One region of the Roseomonas sp. BN140053 genome, then DNA from elsewhere that is predicted to be linked to it. Evidence: predicted binding sites of a transcription regulator. Region 1 holds the regulator's gene; each other region holds the start of a gene.
The links. Region 1 encodes LexA, which represses DNA repair genes until DNA is damaged. Its sites were predicted from a motif close to TGTTCTANNTANGTTC; they were not measured.
Positions count from the first base shown of each region.

Region 2: parC (DNA topoisomerase IV subunit A) is a predicted target of LexA. The motif match lies at 1,362-1,377, and genes of this name have one in related genera.
Region 3: recA (recombinase RecA) is a predicted target of LexA. The motif match lies at 1,741-1,756, and genes of this name have one in related genera.

Region 1 is NZ_JBLLEB010000001.1:344,944-351,080, forward strand. It holds gene trpC (indole-3-glycerol phosphate synthase TrpC) at 1-100, shown strand, start outside; gene moaC (cyclic pyranopterin monophosphate synthase MoaC) at 112-603, shown strand; gene glp (gephyrin-like molybdotransferase Glp) at 603-1,808, shown strand; gene lexA (transcriptional repressor LexA) at 1,905-2,618, shown strand; gene ACLIBK_RS01645 (ComEC/Rec2 family competence protein) at 2,612-4,828, opposite strand; gene gltX (glutamate--tRNA ligase) at 4,938-6,137, shown strand, end outside.
Region 2 is NZ_JBLLEB010000008.1:92,577-98,713, reverse strand. It holds gene parC (DNA topoisomerase IV subunit A) at 1-1,346, opposite strand, end outside; gene ACLIBK_RS10280 (hypothetical protein) at 1,559-2,953, shown strand; gene recO (DNA repair protein RecO) at 3,139-3,876, opposite strand; gene era (GTPase Era) at 4,033-4,941, opposite strand; gene rnc (ribonuclease III) at 4,934-5,635, opposite strand; gene lepB (signal peptidase I) at 5,656-6,137, opposite strand, start outside.
Region 3 is NZ_JBLLEB010000040.1:11,732-17,868, forward strand. It holds gene ACLIBK_RS22100 (ATP-binding protein) at 27-1,709, shown strand; gene recA (recombinase RecA) at 1,907-2,947, shown strand; gene ACLIBK_RS22110 (DUF1028 domain-containing protein) at 3,224-3,955, opposite strand; gene ACLIBK_RS22115 (hypothetical protein) at 4,248-4,487, shown strand; gene ACLIBK_RS22120 (L,D-transpeptidase family protein) at 4,774-6,137, shown strand, end outside.

The DNA of each region.
Region 1 (6,137 bases):
CATGGCCGCGGCCGGGGCGCGCTGCTTGCTGGTGGGCGAGCACCTGCTGCGCCAGCCCGACGTGGGCGCCGCCGCCCGCGAGCTCATCCGCGCCGCATGAGCGGGGGCGGCATGAGCGGGGCCGGCGGGGACAGCCCCCTCACCCATTTCGACGCCGCTGGCCGGGCGGCGATGGTGGACGTGTCCGGCAAGGCGGAAACCGAGCGCCGCGCCACGGCGCGCGGCCGCGTGGTGATGCAGCCGGCCACGCTGGCGCTGATCCGCGGCGGCCAGGTGGGCAAGGGCGACGTGCTCGGCATCGCCCGGGTGGCGGGCATCATGGCGGCCAAGCGCACGGCCGAGCTGATCCCGCTCTGTCATCCCCTGCCGATTTCCGCCGTGACCCTGGAACTGGAGCCCACCGGCGAGGACGCCGTGGAGATCGCTGCCACCGTGACCACGGCCGGCCGCACGGGGGTGGAGATGGAGGCGCTGTGTGCCGTCACCGTGGCGGCCCTGACCATCTACGACATGTGCAAGGCCGCCGACCGCGGCATGCGCATCGAGGCGGTGCGGCTGACCCGCAAGTCCGGCGGCAAGTCCGGGCTGTTCGAGGCCCCCTGATGATCTCCGTCGAGGAGGCGCTCGGGCGCGTCCTGGGCGCCCTGGCGCCGGTCCCGGCCGAGGTCGTGGCGCTGCCGCAGGCCTGGAACCGCGTCCTCGCCGCCCCCGTTGCCGCCCGGCTGACCCAGCCGCCGGCCGATGTTTCGGCGATGGACGGCTACGCCCTGCGCGCCGCCGACGCGACCGAGGGCGCCACCCTGTCGGTCACCGGCGAGGCCCCGGCCGGGCATCCCTTCGCCGGGCAGGTCGGCCCGGGCGAAGCGGTGCGCATCTTCACCGGGGCGGTGTTGCCGGACGGGGCCGACGGCGTCCTGCTGCAGGAGGATGCCGAGCGGTCGGGAAACGCCGTCACCGTGCGGGAAGCCGTGACGGCCGGGCGCTGGATCCGCCGCCGCGGGCTGGACTTCGCCGCCGGCGACGCGCTGCTGCCGGCCGGTCGCCGCCTCAACGCCCGGGACATCGGCCTGGCCGCGGCCGCCAACCATCCCTGGCTGACCGTGCACCGGCGGCCGCGAATCGGCATCCTGGCCACCGGGGACGAGATCGTGCTGCCCGGCGAGCCGCTGGCCGCCGGCAACATCGTCTCCTCCAACGCCCACGCCCTGGCGGCCCTGGTGCGCGCGGCCGGGGCGGAGCCGGTGGTGCTGCCCATCGCGGCTGACCGGCCTGATGCCGTCGCGGCGGCCGGTGCGGCCTCGGCCGGCTGCGACCTGCTGGTGACCACGGGGGGCGCCAGCGTCGGCGACCACGACCTGGTGCAGAGCGCCCTGGTGCCGCAGGGATTCGAGCTCGATTTCTGGCAAATCGCCATGCGCCCGGGAAAGCCGCTGATCTGGGGCCGGCTGCGCCATGTTCCCCTTCTGGGCCTGCCCGGGAACCCGGTTTCCGCCCTGGTCTGCGGCGTGCTGTTCCTGCTGCCGGCCATTGCCCGGCTGTCCGGCCTGCCCGCCGGGCCGACGCCGACCCAGACCGCCCTGGTCGGCCGCGACCTGGCGGCGAACGACCGGCGGCAGGACTACCTGCGGGCGCGAATCGAGGTCGGCGAGGGCGGGGAAACCGTGGCGACGCCCTTCGCGATGCAGGACAGCTCCATGCTGCGGACCCTCGCGGCCGCCGATGCCCTGGTGATCCGAGCGCCGCACGCGCCCCCCTTGCCGGCGGGATCGCGGGTGGAGATCATCCATCTCGCGGCACTTGGCCTGTGAATCGTGGGGACAACTTGACCAACCGGTTGGAACCTATCTAGAACAGCGGAGCGGGTTGCTGTTTTGTTCGCCCGCATCGCGGCCGGAGAACGCATCATGCTCACGCGGAAGCAGCACGAGCTGCTCGCCTTCATCGATCAGCACCTGCGTCAGACCGGGTTCTCGCCGTCCTTCGAGGAAATGAAGGAAGCGCTGAACCTGCGCTCCAAGTCCGGTATTCACCGCCTGATCACGGCGCTGGAGGAGCGCGGCTTCCTGAAGCGGCGCGCCCACCGCGCCCGCGCCTTGGAAGTGATGCGGCTGCCCGACAACCTGGCCCCGGTGAAGCCGGCCCCGGCGCCCGCCCCCGCGGCAGGCTTCGCGCCCAACGTCATCCGCGGCAATTTCGCGCCCAACCTGAGCGGCATCGCCCGCAGCAACGACGCCGCCGCGGTGCACCTGCCCCTGTACGGCCGCATCGCCGCCGGCCTGCCGATCGAGGCGCTGCGCGACCAGGGCACCAGCATCGAGGTCCCGGCCGCCCTGCTGGGCAGCGGCGACCACTACGCCCTGGAAGTCGCCGGCGATTCGATGGTGGATGCCGGCATCCTGGACGGCGACACCGTGATCATCCGGCGCGGCGACGTGGCGGATAACGGCGCCATCGTGGTGGCCCTGGTGGACGAGGCCGAGGTCACGCTGAAGCGGCTGCGCAAGCGCGGCAACTCCATCGCGCTGGAAGCGGCCAATGCCCGCTACGAGACCCGCATCTTCGGCCCCGACCGCGTGAAGGTGCAGGGCAAGCTGATCGGGCTGCTGCGCCGCTACTGAGGCGCTTCCGGGCGGAAGGCCGCGCCGCCCTCATCCGTCGGCGCCGCGGGTTCGCGCAGCCGCGGCACGGGCAGCGGCGGAACCCAGGGCCGGTCGCCGCGCCAGGCGCGGTCGGACACCACCTCCACCCCGTCGGGGCGCAGGCGGATGGCGTGGGCGCCGTTTCGCCACACGCTGAACCGGTCGACGATCGCAGGCTGCGCCGTTCCCGGGGGGCAGCGGCCGCGGATCGGTTCCGCCGACACCAGCACGGCGGCGCGGCCGCACCAGGGTGCCGCCAGCACCGGTATGGGGGGCGAGCCCCTCGGCACCGCGGCGGCCCGCAGCAGCGCGGCCATCGGCGTGTTGTCCCCCGGCCGCAGCAGGCAGCTCGCTTCCGTGCAGGACACGGCGCCGTTCGCGGCCTCGCCGTGCCGCGGGAAGGGCTGCGCGGAAACTTCGCCCCATCCCCGCAGCCAGTTGTCCCGGGTGAAGTCCCCCGAGCCCGAAGCCCGTTCCAGGAACACGCCGTTCTCGGTGGCCAGGGCGATCAGCCGTCCGTCGGAGGACACCAGTAAGTCCGGCCGCGGTGTCCAGCTGCCCGAGGCAATCCCCAGGATCACCGGCGCAATGCCCAGCAGCCGCAACCGCGTGCGCCACAGGCAGAGCCAGCAGAGACCGGCCGCTATCAGCAGCAGACCGGAGGCCGGGATCGGCGGCGCCACCGTGGCCGCGGCCGGCCAGGCAGCGACCACCCGCGCCGTCAGCAGCACGACGTCCAGCCCCCATCCCATGACGGTCAGCGCCCAGCCTTCCAGCCCCAGGGGCATCAGCGCCATGGCCAGCATCCCCGCCGGCATGACCCAGAAGGAGGTGACGGGCACCGCCACGGCGTTGGACAGCACGCCGTAGATCTGCAGCCGGCCGAAATGGTGCAGCCCGAAGGGCATGGTGGCGAGCCCGGCGATCACCGAAGTGAGGCACAGCCCGGCGAGCAGGAGGAGCGCACGCGTCCGGAGCCGCCCGTCCCCCTGCCAGCGCCGGACCGTGCCGCGCATCGCCTCCCACCCCGCGGACAGCGCCAGCCCGGCGGCAAAGGACATCTGGAAGGAGGGGCCGAGCACGGCATCGGGTTGCCACAGCAGCACGACCGCGGCCGCCAGGGCCATGCTGCGCAAGGATACGGCCCGCCGCCCGAGCAGCAGCCCGGCCGTGGCCACCAGGGCCAGCGCGAAGGCCCGCAGCATGGGAACCTGCAATCCCGTCAGCACCGTGTAGGCGCCCCCGAGCAGCAGGCCGACCACGCCGCCCATCGCCTTCGCGTCCAGGCGCAGCGCCAGGAAGGGCGCCAGCGACACCAGGAAGCGCGTCACGGCGAAGCCGAGCCCGATCACGATGGCGACGTGCAGCCCTCCGACGGAGAGCAGGTGCGCGATGCCGCTGTCGCGCATGGCCACCAGGGCTTCGGTCGGGATGCCCGTCTGGGTTCCCGCCAGCAATGCGGCCGCCACGGCGCCCGGCGCGCCCGGCAGCGCCGCGCCGACCCGGGCCGCGATGGCGTCGCGCAGGCCGGCGAAGCCGAGGCTGGAACCCGCCGACAAAATCTCGACCGGGCCCAGTGCCGTGCCGCTGCCCGCCAGGCCGGAGAAAAAGGCGGCGCGCTGGAAGTCGTAGCTGCCGGGGGCGACGGGGGCGGCCGGCGGCCGCAGCAGCGCGCGCACTCGGATCTGGTCGCCGGGCTGCGGCCGCGCGGGATCATTGGCGCGCAGGCGGATGCGCAGGCTGCGCTCCAGGGGTGCGGCGCCCTCGCCCAGGCGCGCGGCGCGCACCAGCACGCGCCGCCCTTCTGGCAGCAGGTCCACCGAATCGACCTCACCGGTCAGGATCACGGCCCGCGTGGGCAGCGCCGGCACGGGTGGCTGCCGCTGCGTTTCCCAATGCGCCGCCGCGAAGCCCAGCGTTCCGGCCGCGACCAGCCCGACCAGCATGGCCGGGACCGGCCGATGCGCGCGCAGTGCTAGCGCGAGCGCCAGCAGGGGCCAGGGCAACCACCACCAATCGCCCACGGGTTCGCTGCCGCGCGCGAAATACACCAGCACCCCCGCCCCGAGCGCCACCGGCAGCCAGAGCGGTAGGGAGGGCCATTCGGCCTCCAGCAGGGCGGACAGGCGGCCGGCGAGGCGCCGGGGGTGCCAAACAGGTGCGGCGGCGGGATGGCTGGCGAACAGCACGCGGCAGGGTTGACCATCCCGCCGACCGGCACAACTGCGGCCCGGGGACGGCGTGCCGGCGCAACAACGCCTCAACAGCCCGGCCCGCGGGTGCTATGCCGCGCCCATCATGACCGTCCGCACGCGCTTCGCCCCCTCGCCCACCGGCTTCCTGCATATCGGCGGGGCCCGCACGGCGCTGTTCAACTACCTCTTCGCGCGGCACCACGGCGGCCAGTACCTGCTGCGGATTGAGGACACCGACCGCGCCCGCTCCACGCCGGAAGCCGTGCAGCAGATCCTGGAAAGCCTCGCTTGGCTGGAGCTGTCGCCGGACGAGCCGCCGGTGATGCAGACCAGCCGCGAAGCCCGCCATGCCGAGGTAGCGCGGGAGCTGCTTGCCCAGGGCAAGGCCTACCTCGCCTTCGACACGCCGGAAGAGCTCACGGCCATGCGGGAGCGCGCCGCCGCGGAAGGCCGGCCGCTGCGCTACGACGGCAACTGGCGCGACCGCGACCCGGCCGAGGCCCCGGCCGGCCGCGCCGGCGCCATCCGGATCAAGGCGCCGCGGGCCACCGACGGCACGGGCGAGACGGTGCTGCAGGACCTTGTGCAGGGGGAGGTCCGCGTCGGCAATGCCGAGCTGGACGACATGATCATCCTGCGCTCGGACGGCACGCCGACCTACCTGCATGCCGTGGTGGTGGACGACCACGACATGGGCATCACCCACGTGATCCGCGGCGACGACCACCTGACCAACACCTTCCGGCAGCTGATGGTCTACGACGCGATGGGCTGGGAGAAGCCGCAATTCGCGCATATCCCGCTGATCCACGGCGCCGATGGCGGCAAGCTCAGCAAGCGCCACGGGGCGGTGGGCGCGCTGGAGTTCCGCGACCAGGGCCTGCTGCCCGAGGCCGTGTGCAACTACCTGCTCCGGCTCGGCTGGGGGCACGGCGACGAGGAGTTCGTCCCGCGCGACCGGGCGATCGAGCTGTTCGAGCTGTCCGATGTCGGCCGCGCCGCCAGCCGCATGGACTACGCCAAGCTGTCGCACCTCAACGGCTTGTACCTGCGCGCCGCCGATCCCGACCGCCTGACGGCGGAGGTGCTGGCGCGTCTCGCGGCCCGTGGCCTGCACGCCGACGAGACCGCAGCCGCGCGCGTGCGGGCGCTGGTGCCGGACCTGCAGCCCCGCGCCCGGACGCTGCTGGACCTGGCGGAGGGAGCCGCCTTCGTGCTGGCGCGGCCCACCCCGGAGGGCAAGGCGGCCGCGCTGCTGACGGCGGAGTCCCGCGCCCACCTGGCCGAGCTGGCCACGGCCTTC
Region 2 (6,137 bases), on a different contig from region 1:
CGCCGCAGCTCCATCTCCTCCAGCTTGCGCAGGGCGCGCAGGCGCATGTTCAGCACCGCCTCCGCCTGCACGTCCGTCAGGGTGAAGGTGCGGATCAGCGCTTCCTTGGGGTGGTCCTCCTCGCGGACGATGCGGATCACCTCGTCCAGGTTGAGGTAGACGATCAGGTAGCCGTCGAGGATCTCCAGCCGCCGCTCGATCGCGGCGAGCCGGTGCTGCGAGCGGCGCACCAGCACGATCTGCCGGTGGTCCAGCCAGTGCCGCAGCACCTCGCGCAGCCCCATCACCCTGGGCGTGCGATCGGCGGTCAGCACGTTCATGTTCAGCGGGATGCGGCTTTCCAGCGGCGTCGCGCGGAACAGCGTTTCCATCAGCATCGCCGGCTCGACCGTGCGGGCGCGCGGTTCCAGCACCACGCGCACCACGTCCGTGCTCTCGTCGCGGATGTCGGCCAGCAGCGGGAGCTTCTTCTGCTCCATCAGCTCGGCGATCTGCTCGATCAGCCGCGACTTCTGCACCTGGTAGGGGATCTCGGTGATCACGACCTGCCACAGGCCGTTCTTCGCCTTCTCCACCTCCCACTTGGCGCGCAGCCGGAAGCCGCCGCGGCCGGTCTCGTAGGCCTGCAGGATGGCCTCGTGGCTCTCCACCAGCACGCCGCCAGTGGGGAAGTCCGGGCCGGGCATGTGCTGCACCAGCTCCGCCGTGGTGGCCGCGGGATTGCGCACCAGTTCCAAGGCGGCGGCGCAGATCTCGCCGGCATTGTGCGGCGGGATGGAGGTGGCCATGCCCACCGCGATGCCGTTGGCGCCGTTGGCCAGCAGGTTCGGGAAGGCGGCCGGCAGGACGATCGGCTCCTGCTCCTCGCCGTCATAGGTGGCGCGGAAATCGGCCGCGTCCTCCTCGATGCCGTCCAGCATCGCCTTGGCCACGGCGGTCAGCTTGGCCTCGGTGTAGCGCATCGCCGCGGCGTTATCGCCGTCGATGTTGCCGAAGTTCCCCTGGCCTTCCACCAGCGGGTAGCGGGCGGCGAAGTCCTGCGCCAGCCGCACCAGCGCCTCGTAGACCGAGGCATCGCCGTGCGGGTGGTACTTGCCGATCACATCGCCCACCACGCGGGCGCATTTCTTGAAGCCGCCGGCGGGGTCCAGCTTCAGCTGCTGCATCGCCCAGAGCAGGCGGCGATGCACCGGCTTCAGCCCGTCCCGCACATCGGGCAGGGAGCGGCTGACGATGGTGGACATCGCGTAGGCGAGGTAGCGCTCGCTCAACGCCTCGGCCAGCGGCGACTCGCTGATGCGGTCGCCCTCGGGGCCGGGAGGCAGGGTCTTCACGTCGTCGGGCATGGCGGGCGGCCCAGATGTTCCTAATTCGTTCCTGGCTTCCGTTCTAGCAGCGATGCGCGGCGGAAGCCAGGGAAACACGGCGGCGGCTGGGACAGCGACCGGCGCCGCCCGGCCGCCCGACGCGGCCCGTCGGCAGGTTCGCGGGTGCCCGGGTTGATCTCCGTCCGCCGCGGGCGTTAGCAGGCGCTTCGGAACGACGGGGGAAAGAGCCGATGACCCAGCACCAGGCAGACCGGGCCGGTCACGCCCCCGGGGCAGCAGGTGGCCCCGCGCCGTCGCGCCCCGGCGGGATGCGGGTGCTGGGCCTGCTGGGAACGGCCGCCCTGGCTCTGGCGGTGCCGGCGGCCGGCGCGCTGGCGGGCCCGGGTGCCGAGGCCCGGCGCGGCGCGATGGCGACTGAAGCGATGCCGGTGCAGGACAGCAGCCCGCATTTGCCCAAGGTGCTGACCAAGCCCGAGCCCAGCGGCGCCGAGCGTCCGCCGGTGGTCCGCGAGCCGACCCGGCCGCCGGCCGCCGGCAACCGGCCCTCGCAGGGCGGCAACACGGCCGGCGTAGCGCTGCGGCGCGAGGATGCCGCGAACACCCCGCCGCTGCGCCCCGACCAGCCGGTGAGCGTGCAGCTGAACGGGCGGCAGAACGCCTTTTTCCGCATCGCGCCGGAGGTCACCGGCCCCTTCATCGTGACGACGCGGCGCCTGGGCCAGGGCACAGACAGCACCCTGGCCCTGCTCGACCGTGCCGGCACGGTGATCGAGGAGGATGACGATGGCGGCGACGAGAGCCTCGCCTCCCGCGTGGAGTCCGGCTCGGGCCAGCGGCCGGCCCTGGTGCGCGCCGGCACGGCCGACAATGCCGGCGGCAGTTTCGAGGTGGTGCTGACCCGCGACGTCGACCCCGGGCCGCAGCCCTTCGGCACCAACGCGGCGGAGGCCGCGCGCTACCCGCTGCCGGCTGCCGGGGCGGAGGTGCATGTCCGGCTGCGGCGCGGGCAGGCCGCCTTCTTCGCCCTGCCGGAGGGGCCGCGCAACCTGGCGGCCTTTACCCGCAACCTGCGCAACCAGACCGACACGGTGCTGCAGCTGCTGGACGCCTCCGGCCAGGTGGTCGAGGAGGACGACGATGGCGGCGAGGGGCTCGGCTCGCGCCTGCCGCTGGGCGAGGCCGGTGCGGGTGCCGTGGTGCTGCGCGCGGCGACGCTGAACGAGCAGGCCGGCGAGTTCGACCTCGCGGTCGAGGCGGTGGCGCCCTACGTCCCCTATGAGGGCCCGAGCACGCCGGCCGAGGCGGCGAACCGTCCGCCCCTGGCGCTCGGGCAGTCGCTGCACCTCCGGCTCCGCGCCGGGCAGGCGGCGGTGTTCGCCCTGCCGTCTGAGGACGGGGCGCTGCTGGCCCTGACCCACGGGCTGCGCCGGGGCACGGACACGGTGCTGGAACTGGTGGACCCGGCCGGCACCGTGCTGGCCGAGGACGATGATGGCGGCGAGGGCCTGTCGTCCCGGCTGGCGCTGCCGGCTGCCCCGCGACCGGCCTTCCTGCGCGCCCACGGGCTGGAGGATCAGCGCGGCGATTTCGAGCTGGTGCTGATGCGGGCCGCGCGGGCGGAGTGACGGCATCTGCCTTTGTTTTGGCTTGGTGAAATCAGCAAGCCGAGGGGAAGTATCCCCCCGGACCCCCTTCTATTTTCGGGAGTTTCGGGCTGCGCCCGTGGTCGGTGGCGCGCTTTTACTTCCGAAAAAAGGAGGGGGACTGGGGGAATTCACTCCCCCGGCCTTCTGCTCCTCGGCCAGGCGAGTCACTCCGCCACGGCCAGGGCGGTGACGCGGTCGTAGAACATCTCGCGCGCGTCCGGCACCGCCCGGTGGCGTGCGCCGAAAGCGTCGCGGGCCAGGAAGTGCCCGGTCAGCCGCAGCCCCGCCACCCAGTCGGCAGGGCCGGAAGGGAGGTCCGGGTCGCGCAGGAAGCCCGGCAAGGGCAGCAGCCGGTCCAGGAAGGGTTCGGCGGCGCCCGCCGACACGGCGCGCCCGGTGCGGGGGGACACGTGGGTCAGCGCCTCGCGCGTGCCGGTGGCGGCGCAGCTGTCCAGGTCCAGCCCGTAGCCGAGTTCCGAGAGCAGCAGCACCTCCCAGCGCAGGTAGTCCGGCAGCACGGCGCGGGCGCCCTCGCCCAAATGTGCCAGCACCGGCACCAGGGCGCGGAAGGCCCGCGGGTGCGGCTCGCGTTCCGGCAGGGCTTCGGCTGCCACGGCGCAGGCGGAGGACAGCAGCGACAGGGCCAGCCGGTCCTCCATGGCCAGCGCCGCGGTGGGGTGCACCAGTTCCCCCGTCAGGGAGCCGAGCTGTTCGGCCAGCCGCGCCTTCCAGCGCGCCTCCACGAGGTTGCCGGGCTGCCAGATCGGCGCCTGGTTGCGCGAGGCGCCGCCATGCGCCAGGCCGGCATGGCGGCCCTGTTCCTCCGTCAGCAGGGTGACCACCGCCCCGCCCTCGCCCATCGGCCGGGCGTCCAGGACGATGGCCGGTGCTTCCCATTCCATGCGGGTGGAAATGGCCCCGCCGGGGCCGCTGCGGAAGGGCTGCCGGGGTCCGGGCCTTGCCGCGGAAGCGGGACGGCCGCCATCGGGCGTGCGGAGCGGCGGTTGCCGGGCGCACCGTCCGGCGCGGTGTGCGACCAACCTCGCGGGACGGCGCGGTCAGCCTTCCTCGTGCAGCCCGATGGCGCGCAGCCGGGCGCGTTCCTCGTCCCAGCCGGGACGTTCCTTGACGTTGAGGAAGAGGTGGACGCGGCGTTCCAGCAGCTTGCCCAGTTCCTCGCGGGCGCGGCGGCCGATCTCCTTCACCCGGCTGCCGCCGTCGCCGATCAGGATCGCCTTCTGCGTCGCGCGGGCGACGTAGATGGTGCAGTCCACCCGCACCGAGCCGTCGCGGCGTTCTTCCCAGTTCTCCGTCTCGACGGTGGCGTGGTGCGGCACTTCCTCGTGCGTCTGGCGCAGGATCTGCTCGCGCACGATCTCGGCCGCCAGCATGCGCTCGTTGAGGTCGGAGAGCTCGTCTTCGGGGAAGAGCCAGGGGCCGGGGGGAACCGCCTCGGCCAGCTTCTCGCTCAGCCGGTCCAGGCCGTCGCCCTTCTCCGCGGACACCATGAAGGTTTCGGCGAAGGTGAGCTGCTCGTTGAGTTGGGCCGTCAGCGGCAGCAGGCGCTTGGTGTCCAGCAGGTCGGTCTTGTTGAGCACCAGCCAGAGCGGCGGCGAGCCCTTCTTCAGCCCCTCGACGATGGAGGCCACGCCCTCGGTCAGCCCGGCACGGGCATCCACCACCAGCAGGGCGAGGTCGGCATCCTGCGCCCCCGTCCAGGCCGCCTGCACCATGGCGCGGTCCAAGCGGCGGCGTGGGCGGAAGATGCCGGGCGTGTCGGTCAGCACCACCTGCGACTGGCCGAGCATCAGCACGGCGCGCACCCGGAAGCGCGTGGTCTGCGGCTTGGGCGACACGATGGAGACCTTGGTGCCGGCCAGCCGGTTCACCAGGGTGGACTTGCCGGCATTGGGGGCGCCCAGGACGGCGGCGATGCCGGCGCGGCGGGGGGCGCTGTCGTCAGCCATCCCGGCCTCCATCGCGAGGGGGCAGGCCGGCGAGCCAGGCTTCCGCCGCGGCCTGTTCCGCCGCGCGCTTGGTGTCGCCCACCCCTTCGGCCGTGCGGCCGGCGGCCTGGACGGAGACGGAAAAGACCGGCGCGTGGGATGGGCCGGCGGCGCTGTCCGTGCGGTATTCCGGCAGGCCGAGGCCGCGGCCCAGGGTCCATTCCTGCAGGCGGCTCTTCGCCGACATCGGCGGGGTGGGGTCGGCGGCCAGGAAGCTGGCCCATTCCTGGCGCACGAAGCGCCGCGCCGGTTCCAGCCCGCCATCGAGGTAGAGGGCGCCGATCAGCGCCTCGGTGGCGTCGGCCAGCACGGTGGCGCGCTGGCGCAGCCCGGTGCGGCCTTCCGCCGGCGGGATGCGCAGGGCGGCGGACAGGCCGATCGTGTCGCCGATCTTGGCCAGCACGTCGGCCGCCACCAGCACGGCCAGGCGCTTGCCCAGCTCGCCCTCGCGCTCCTGCGGGAAGCGCTCGCTGAGCCATTCCGCGATGCACAGCGCCAGGACGCGGTCGCCCAGGAATTCCAGGCGCTCGTTGCTGTCCAGCATCCGGCGCTTCGGGTCCGCGGCGGACCGGTGGGTCAGCGCCTGCGCCAGCAGGCCAGGATCGCGGAAGCGGTGCCCGAGGTGCTGCCCGAGGGGGGTGTCGGCGTCCGTCATGTTCTCATCCGCCCCACACCTCAGCGGACGGCCGTGAACAGCCGGCTCCAGCGGATGGTGAAGGGCCAGGCCCAGACTTCCCACCAGCGCGCGGAACCGTCCGTGGAGAAGAACAGGAACTCGGCCCGGCCCACCAGGTTCTCCACCGGCACGAAGCCGACGGCGTACATGTAGCGGCTGTCCTGGCTGTTGTCCCGGTTGTCGCCCATGGCGAAGACGTGGTTCGCCGGCACGAGGTATTCCGGCGTGTTGTCGGCCGGCTGGTCGTCGGAAATCTCGATGATGGAATGCGTGCGCGGCTCGGCGCCGGTGCTGGCGGGCAGGGTTTCCTGGTAGCGCCGCACGGACATGCGCGGCCCGTCGCCTTCCACCGTGTAGGTTCCCACGGATTCGCGCCGCACGGACTGGCCGTTCACGAAGAGGACGCCGCCGCGGACCTGGATGCGGTCGCCGGGGAGGCCCACGATGCGCTTGATATAGTCGGTGGTGCCGTCGGAGGGCA
Region 3 (6,137 bases), on a different contig from region 1:
GCACCGGTCAACAAGGAGCTCGGGCGTTGCAGGCGCTTCTGGAATGGCTTTGGCGCCGCTCCGACCCCGGCGACTTCGCCGTGCTGTTCGAGGCGATGGGCGAACCGGCGGCGCTGCTGGATGCCGCCCACCGCGTGCGGCAGGCCAATCCGGCGCTGCGGGCGCTGCTGGGCCCGGCTTTCGCGCTGGCGGCCCCGGCCCCCGCGCTGCCGCTGCTGCCCGCGCCGCCCGCCGCCGCGCCGCTGCCGGCCGACCGGCTCTTCGCGGCGGCGGCGCGGCCGGCGATGCTGCGCTGGCTGGACGGCAGCGGCGTGACCCCCATCGAGGCGATGCTGGCCGCGCCGGGGGGCACCGAAGCGCCGCTGGTGTCCTGCCGCCTGCACCCGCTGCCGGGCGGGCACCGGCTGCTGCTGTTCGAGGACCTGTCCGAGCGCCGGCGCTTCCGCGCGCGGGCCGAGGAAGGCGAGCGGCTGCGGGTGGTGGGGCAGCTCGCGGGCGGCATCGCGCACGACTTCAACAACCTGCTGTCGGTGATCGTCGTCGCGGCCGAGGCGGTGCGCCAGCACGCCCCCGACACGGGGGAGGAACTGGACCCGCTGCTGGCCGCGGCCGACCGCGGCGCGGCGCTGGTGCGGCGGCTGCTGGCCCTGGCCGGGCGGCAGCACCTGGAACCCCGGGTGGTGGTGCTGGACGAGGCCCTGGCCGCCATGGAGCCCCTGCTGCGGCAGATGCTGGGGCACGGCATCCAGCTGGCGGTCGAGCCCGGCGTGCCCGGGCGGCGGGTGCGCGTGGACCCCGTGCAGCTCGACCAAGTGGTGCTGAACCTCGCGAGCAATGCGCGGCAGGCGATGGGCGGGCGGGGCCGGCTGAGCATCGGCACCGGCACGGTGGTGGCGCTGCGCGAGGAGCCCGGCCTGCCCGACCCGTTGCCGCCCGGCCGCTGGTCGGTGCTGACCGTGTCCGACACCGGCCCGGGCATCCCGCCCGAGCTGCTGCCGCGGATCTTCGAGCCCTTCTTCACCACGCGCACGGAGGAGGGCGGCACGGGGCTGGGCCTGGCCACGGTGCACGGCATCATCCGGCAGTCCGGCGGGGCGCTGCAGGTGTCCAGCAGGCTGGGCGAGGGCAGCAGCTTCCGCATCTTCCTGCCGCGCTACCAGGGCGAGGAAGCGGGCGCGGTGGCCACCACCCCCGAACAGCAGGCATCCACCGCCTCCGAACAGCCGGCGCCCGCCACCCCCGCGCCCGTGGCGGATGCCGTGCCCCGCGCCGGTGCCGCCGGGGGCGGCGTTGCCCCGGAGAACGGACCCGCCCTTGCCGCGGGGCCCGACGCCGCGGCGCCCGCGCCCCGGCCGCCGCAGGTGCTGCTGGTGGACGACGAGGCGCCGCTGCGCCGCCTCGCGGAACGCGCCCTGACCGCGCAGGGCATGCAGGTGCATGCGGCGGATGGCGGGGAGGACGCGCTGGACCTGCTGGCGGGCGGCTTCGTGCCCGACGTGCTGGTGTCGGACGTGGCGATGCCGGGCATGGACGGGCTGGCGCTGGCGCGGGCCGCGCGGGCCGCCCTGCCGGCGCTGCGGGTGGTGCTGGTCAGCGGCTATGCCGAGGCGGCGCTGGATGGCGGCGGTGTGGAACCGGGCACGCGATTCCTCGCCAAGCCCTATCGTCCCACCCAGCTGGCAGCACTGATCCGGGAGGTTCTCGCCTGAGCATTTTCCCGTTGTGTTCCGGCTTAGGAGTGAACATATAGCGAACAGAACGGTGGTCGCGAAGCGGACCCTTGGACGTGGCGGCGGGTCCTGAATGAGACTAGGCTCGCGCGCACCAGGGGTCGCAGGACGCTTCGAGGCCAAACACTCTCGGTTGCGGGTTTTCCGCCCCAGAACAGGGGCGATCAGGGGGCAGGATGGAAAAGAACAAGGCGCTCGACGCGGCTCTGAGCCAGATCGAGCGGGCCTTCGGCAAGGGCTCGGTGATGCGGCTCGGCGCCAAGCAGAGCATGGCCGACATCGAGGTGGTGCCGACCGGCTCCCTCGGCCTCGACCTCGCGCTGGGCATTGGCGGCCTGCCGAAGGGCCGGATCATCGAGATCTACGGGCCGGAATCCTCGGGCAAGACGACGCTGGCGCTGCACGCCATCGCCGAGGCGCAGAAGCGCGGCGGCACCTGCGCGTTTATCGACGCCGAGCACGCGCTCGATCCCGGTTACGCCAAGAAGCTGGGCGTCAACGTCGACGACCTGCTGATCTCGCAGCCCGATGCCGGCGAGCAGGCGCTGGAAATCGCCGACACGCTGGTGCGCTCCGGCGCCATCGACGTGCTGGTGATCGACAGCGTCGCTGCCCTGGTGCCGCGGGCCGAGCTGGAAGGCGAGATGGGCGACAGCCATGTCGGCCTGCACGCCCGCCTGATGTCCCAGGCGCTGCGCAAGCTGACCGGCTCCATCTCCCGCTCGAACTGCATGATGATCTTCCTCAACCAGATCCGGTTGAAGATCGGCGTCATGTTCGGCAACCCCGAGACCACGACCGGCGGCAACGCGCTGAAGTTCTACGCCTCGGTCCGCATGGAGATCCGCCGCATCGGGCAGATCAAGGACCGCGACGAGGTGGTGGGCAACCAGACCCGCGTGAAGGTGGTGAAGAACAAGATGGCCCCGCCCTTCCGGCAGGTCGAGTTCGACATCCTCTACGGCGAAGGCATCTCCAAGGTCGGCGAACTGATCGACCTCGGCGTCAAGGCCGGCGTGGTGGAGAAGTCGGGCGCCTGGTTCTCCGCCGATAGCCAGCGGATCGGCCAGGGGCGCGAGAACGCCAAGCAGTTCCTGCGCGACCATCCCGAGATGGCCGACAGCATCGAGAAGCGCATCCGCGACCAGTCCAGCGCGGTGGCCGACACCATGATGACGGCGCCCGAGCCCGAGGACGCCACCGCCGCCGCGGAGTGATCCCCGGCCGCGGCAATACCGCGGGCAGATGAATGGAAAGGGCCGTGCCGCGAGGCGCGGCCCTTTTCGCGTTCCAGGGCCGGTTGCCCTGCGGGACCCCCCACCTCATCGCCGAGCCGGGGAAGGCATCCCCCCCGTGTCTCCCTCGATTCTCGGGAGTTTTCCGGTGTGCCCGTGTCCAGGGGCGCTCTCCTGAACTCCCGAAAAAAGGAGGGGGTCCGGGGGAGTTCACTCCCCTGGCCCTCGCCATGCCGCGGTGTCGGGCGGCGTTTCCCCTCAGCGCGGGAAACGCAGATCCAGCCCCAGCTCGCGCCAGCGCGCCTCGATGGCGTCGAGGTCAATGAAGCCGGAGGGGGCGGCCTTGCGCGGCGCGCGGTCCAGGAACGGCGCCCGGTCGCGGCGCCAGATGCCCAGCAGCCGGCGCAGCTCGGCCAGCGGCTCGGGATGGTCGTCGACGCGCAGGTCGAGGTCGGGGAAGTCCTCCGCGCCCACCATCACCAGCGCCGCGGATTGCCGGCCGCGCCGGTCGCCGCCCGCGGCCTCCCCGGCATCGAGGGCCGCCAGCAGCCGCTCGGGCAAGGGCAGCGCCGTCCCGGCGGTGAAGGCGGCCAGCGTGCCCGCCAGCACCTCGCCGCCCGCCAGCATGTTGCCGGCCAGCGACACGTCCGGGGGAACCGCGGCGCCGGACAGGTCGCCGGCCCAGTCCACGCACTGGCTGCCGGTCCAGGCCGCGCCGCGCCCATGCCGGTCCAGTGCGTGCACCTGCCGGATGTGGCGGCCGGCGTCGCCGGCCAGAGCGCCCTCGATGGCGGCGCCCGGCGGCAGGCCGCGCGCCATGCCGTCCAGGATGGCGGGGCCGAGATAGCGGTTGGTGAAGGACTGGGTGGACACCGCCCCGACCCCCGCGCGCAGGAAGGGGCAGGACGCCCCTACGGCAAAGGCGCAGGTGGTGACGGCCACGGCAAAGGCGCCAGTGGCGGGGTCGCGGGCGAGGATGGACCAGGTCATGCGCGGCCTCGGTGCTGGGAAAACCGCAGGGTAGTGCGGATCGCCGGCGCGAACAGCGGCCCCGGGACCGCGAATCCGCCCCGCCTCGGCGCGGCCGCTGCCGGGGGCGGAACGCCGGGTGGCGGCCCATCCCGTGCCGAAAGGGCGGGCGACGGGCGGAAACCGGTGTCGGCGGAACGAAATCACCCCGGATCAGGCCCGGAAGCGTGACGACCCCTTTGCTCGGGCGCGAGGTTCGGGGCAGTTTCACAACTCAGGGGCATTGAACGCCGTCCGGAGGCTGGCAGAGGTCATGGCGATCGACACGACGGATCAGGTCCGGGGCGGAGACGGGGAACGATCCTCCCTGCCGGCCGTCGCGCCGGAGGTGCCGGACAACGCGATCGTCCGGCCTCCCCGCCCGGCCTACAAGCAGGAGGAAGGCGCCCCGGACAAGGCGTCGGAATGGTGGGCCATCCTGCGCGCCCTGCTCTACGCCGCGGTGATCATCGCCGTGCTGGCGGTGCTGCTGACCCTGTGGCGCGCGCGCTGAGAGCCCAGGGCGGGCCGCGCGGATCCCGGCCGGGGCGGCGAAGCGCCCGGGAGGCTGACGGACCCGGCCCAGGCCGGATATGTCAGAAATGGCGGAATCTGTCACATCGCGCGCCGTGCTTGACCGCCAACCTCCTGTTGTTGTAGGATTATTTTCTGAAAGCCGCCCTGCCGCGACCACTCGCGGTAAGGAAGTCAAGGAAGTAAGGCGAACCGCCGCGCCGGAACGGCGCCCGCCCGGACCTGCCGGAACCTCCCCGGTCTGCGCCGAGGCGGCCAGGCGCCGAATGGCTTGGCACGCGACCCCCGCCGCCGCTATTCCTGCCGCCATGCGCCGACGTGACCTTTGCCTGGCTGCTCTCGGGGCCGCCAGCCCGCTGCCTCTCGCGGCGCAGGGGCCCGGGGAGCCCGCCGCGCTGCCGGCCATGCTCCGGCTGGCCGCACGGCTGCGGCGGCTGGAGGAGGACGGGCTGGACCCCGCCGCCTATGCCGTGCCGCCCGATGCGATGGCCGCCGGCGACCCGCGCGGCTTCACCAACGGTGTCCAGCGTGCCGCCTCCGCCGCTCTGAGCGACCTCCTGCTGGGCCGGCTGCGGGTGCCGGCCAACCGCATGGATATCCTGCGCGACCCCGCCGCCCTGCCCATGCCACGCTGGCAGCTGGACCTGCTCGGCGCCGCCGAGCCCGCCCGGGTGATCGACCGCGCCGCGCTGTCGGCCGAGGACGCCGCCCCCCTGAAGGCCGAACTGGCCCGCGCCCGCGCCCTGGTGGCCGCGGGGGGCTGGGGCCGCATCCCCGCCGGCGGCACGATCGAGCCCGGCAGCAGCGACCCCGCCCGGGTGCCGGCCCTGCGCGCCCGCCTGGCCGCCGAGGACGCGGAACTGGCCGCCGTCCCGGATAGCGGCGAACTCTACGACGAGCCGCTGCTGGACGCGGTGAAGCGCTGGCAGGCCGCCAACGGGCTGGAGGTGGACGGCCGCGTCGGCGCCATCAGCCAGGCGCAGCTCAACCGTCCCGCCACCGCGCGGGTGGACCAGCTGCGGGTGGCGCTGGACATGCGCCGCGCCGCAGCCCCCGTGCCGACGGAACGGCGCATCGAGGTCAACATCCCCGACTTCCTGCTGACCGTGCTGGACGGCCGGCGCAGCCTGCTGCGGATGAACGTGGTGGTGGGCCGCCCCAGCCGCGCCACCCCCCTGCTGCGGGTGCGGATGACCACCGTGCAGTTCAACCCGCCCTGGGGCGTGCCCGAGCGCAACGCGCGCGAGGACCTGCTGCCGAAGTTCCGCCGCGACCCCGCGGGCATGCGTAACAAGGGATTCCACCTCTACACGGTGGTCGGCGGGGAGCGGATCGAGGTAGACCCCACGACGGTGGACTGGAGCAGCATCCGCCCAGACCGTTTTCCCTACCTCGTCCGCCAGGATGCGGGCGACGAGAGTGCCCTCGGCCGGCTGAAGTTCATCATGCCCAACAACGACGACATCTACCTGCACGACACGCCGGACCGGGGCCTGTTCAACCGACCCGACCGGGCCTTCTCGTCGGGCTGCATTCGCCTGGAGCGACCTATGGAACTGCTGGACATCGCCCTGGATGGCATGGGCTGGGACCGCGCCCGCATCCAACGCAGCTTCGACAGCCGCCAGAC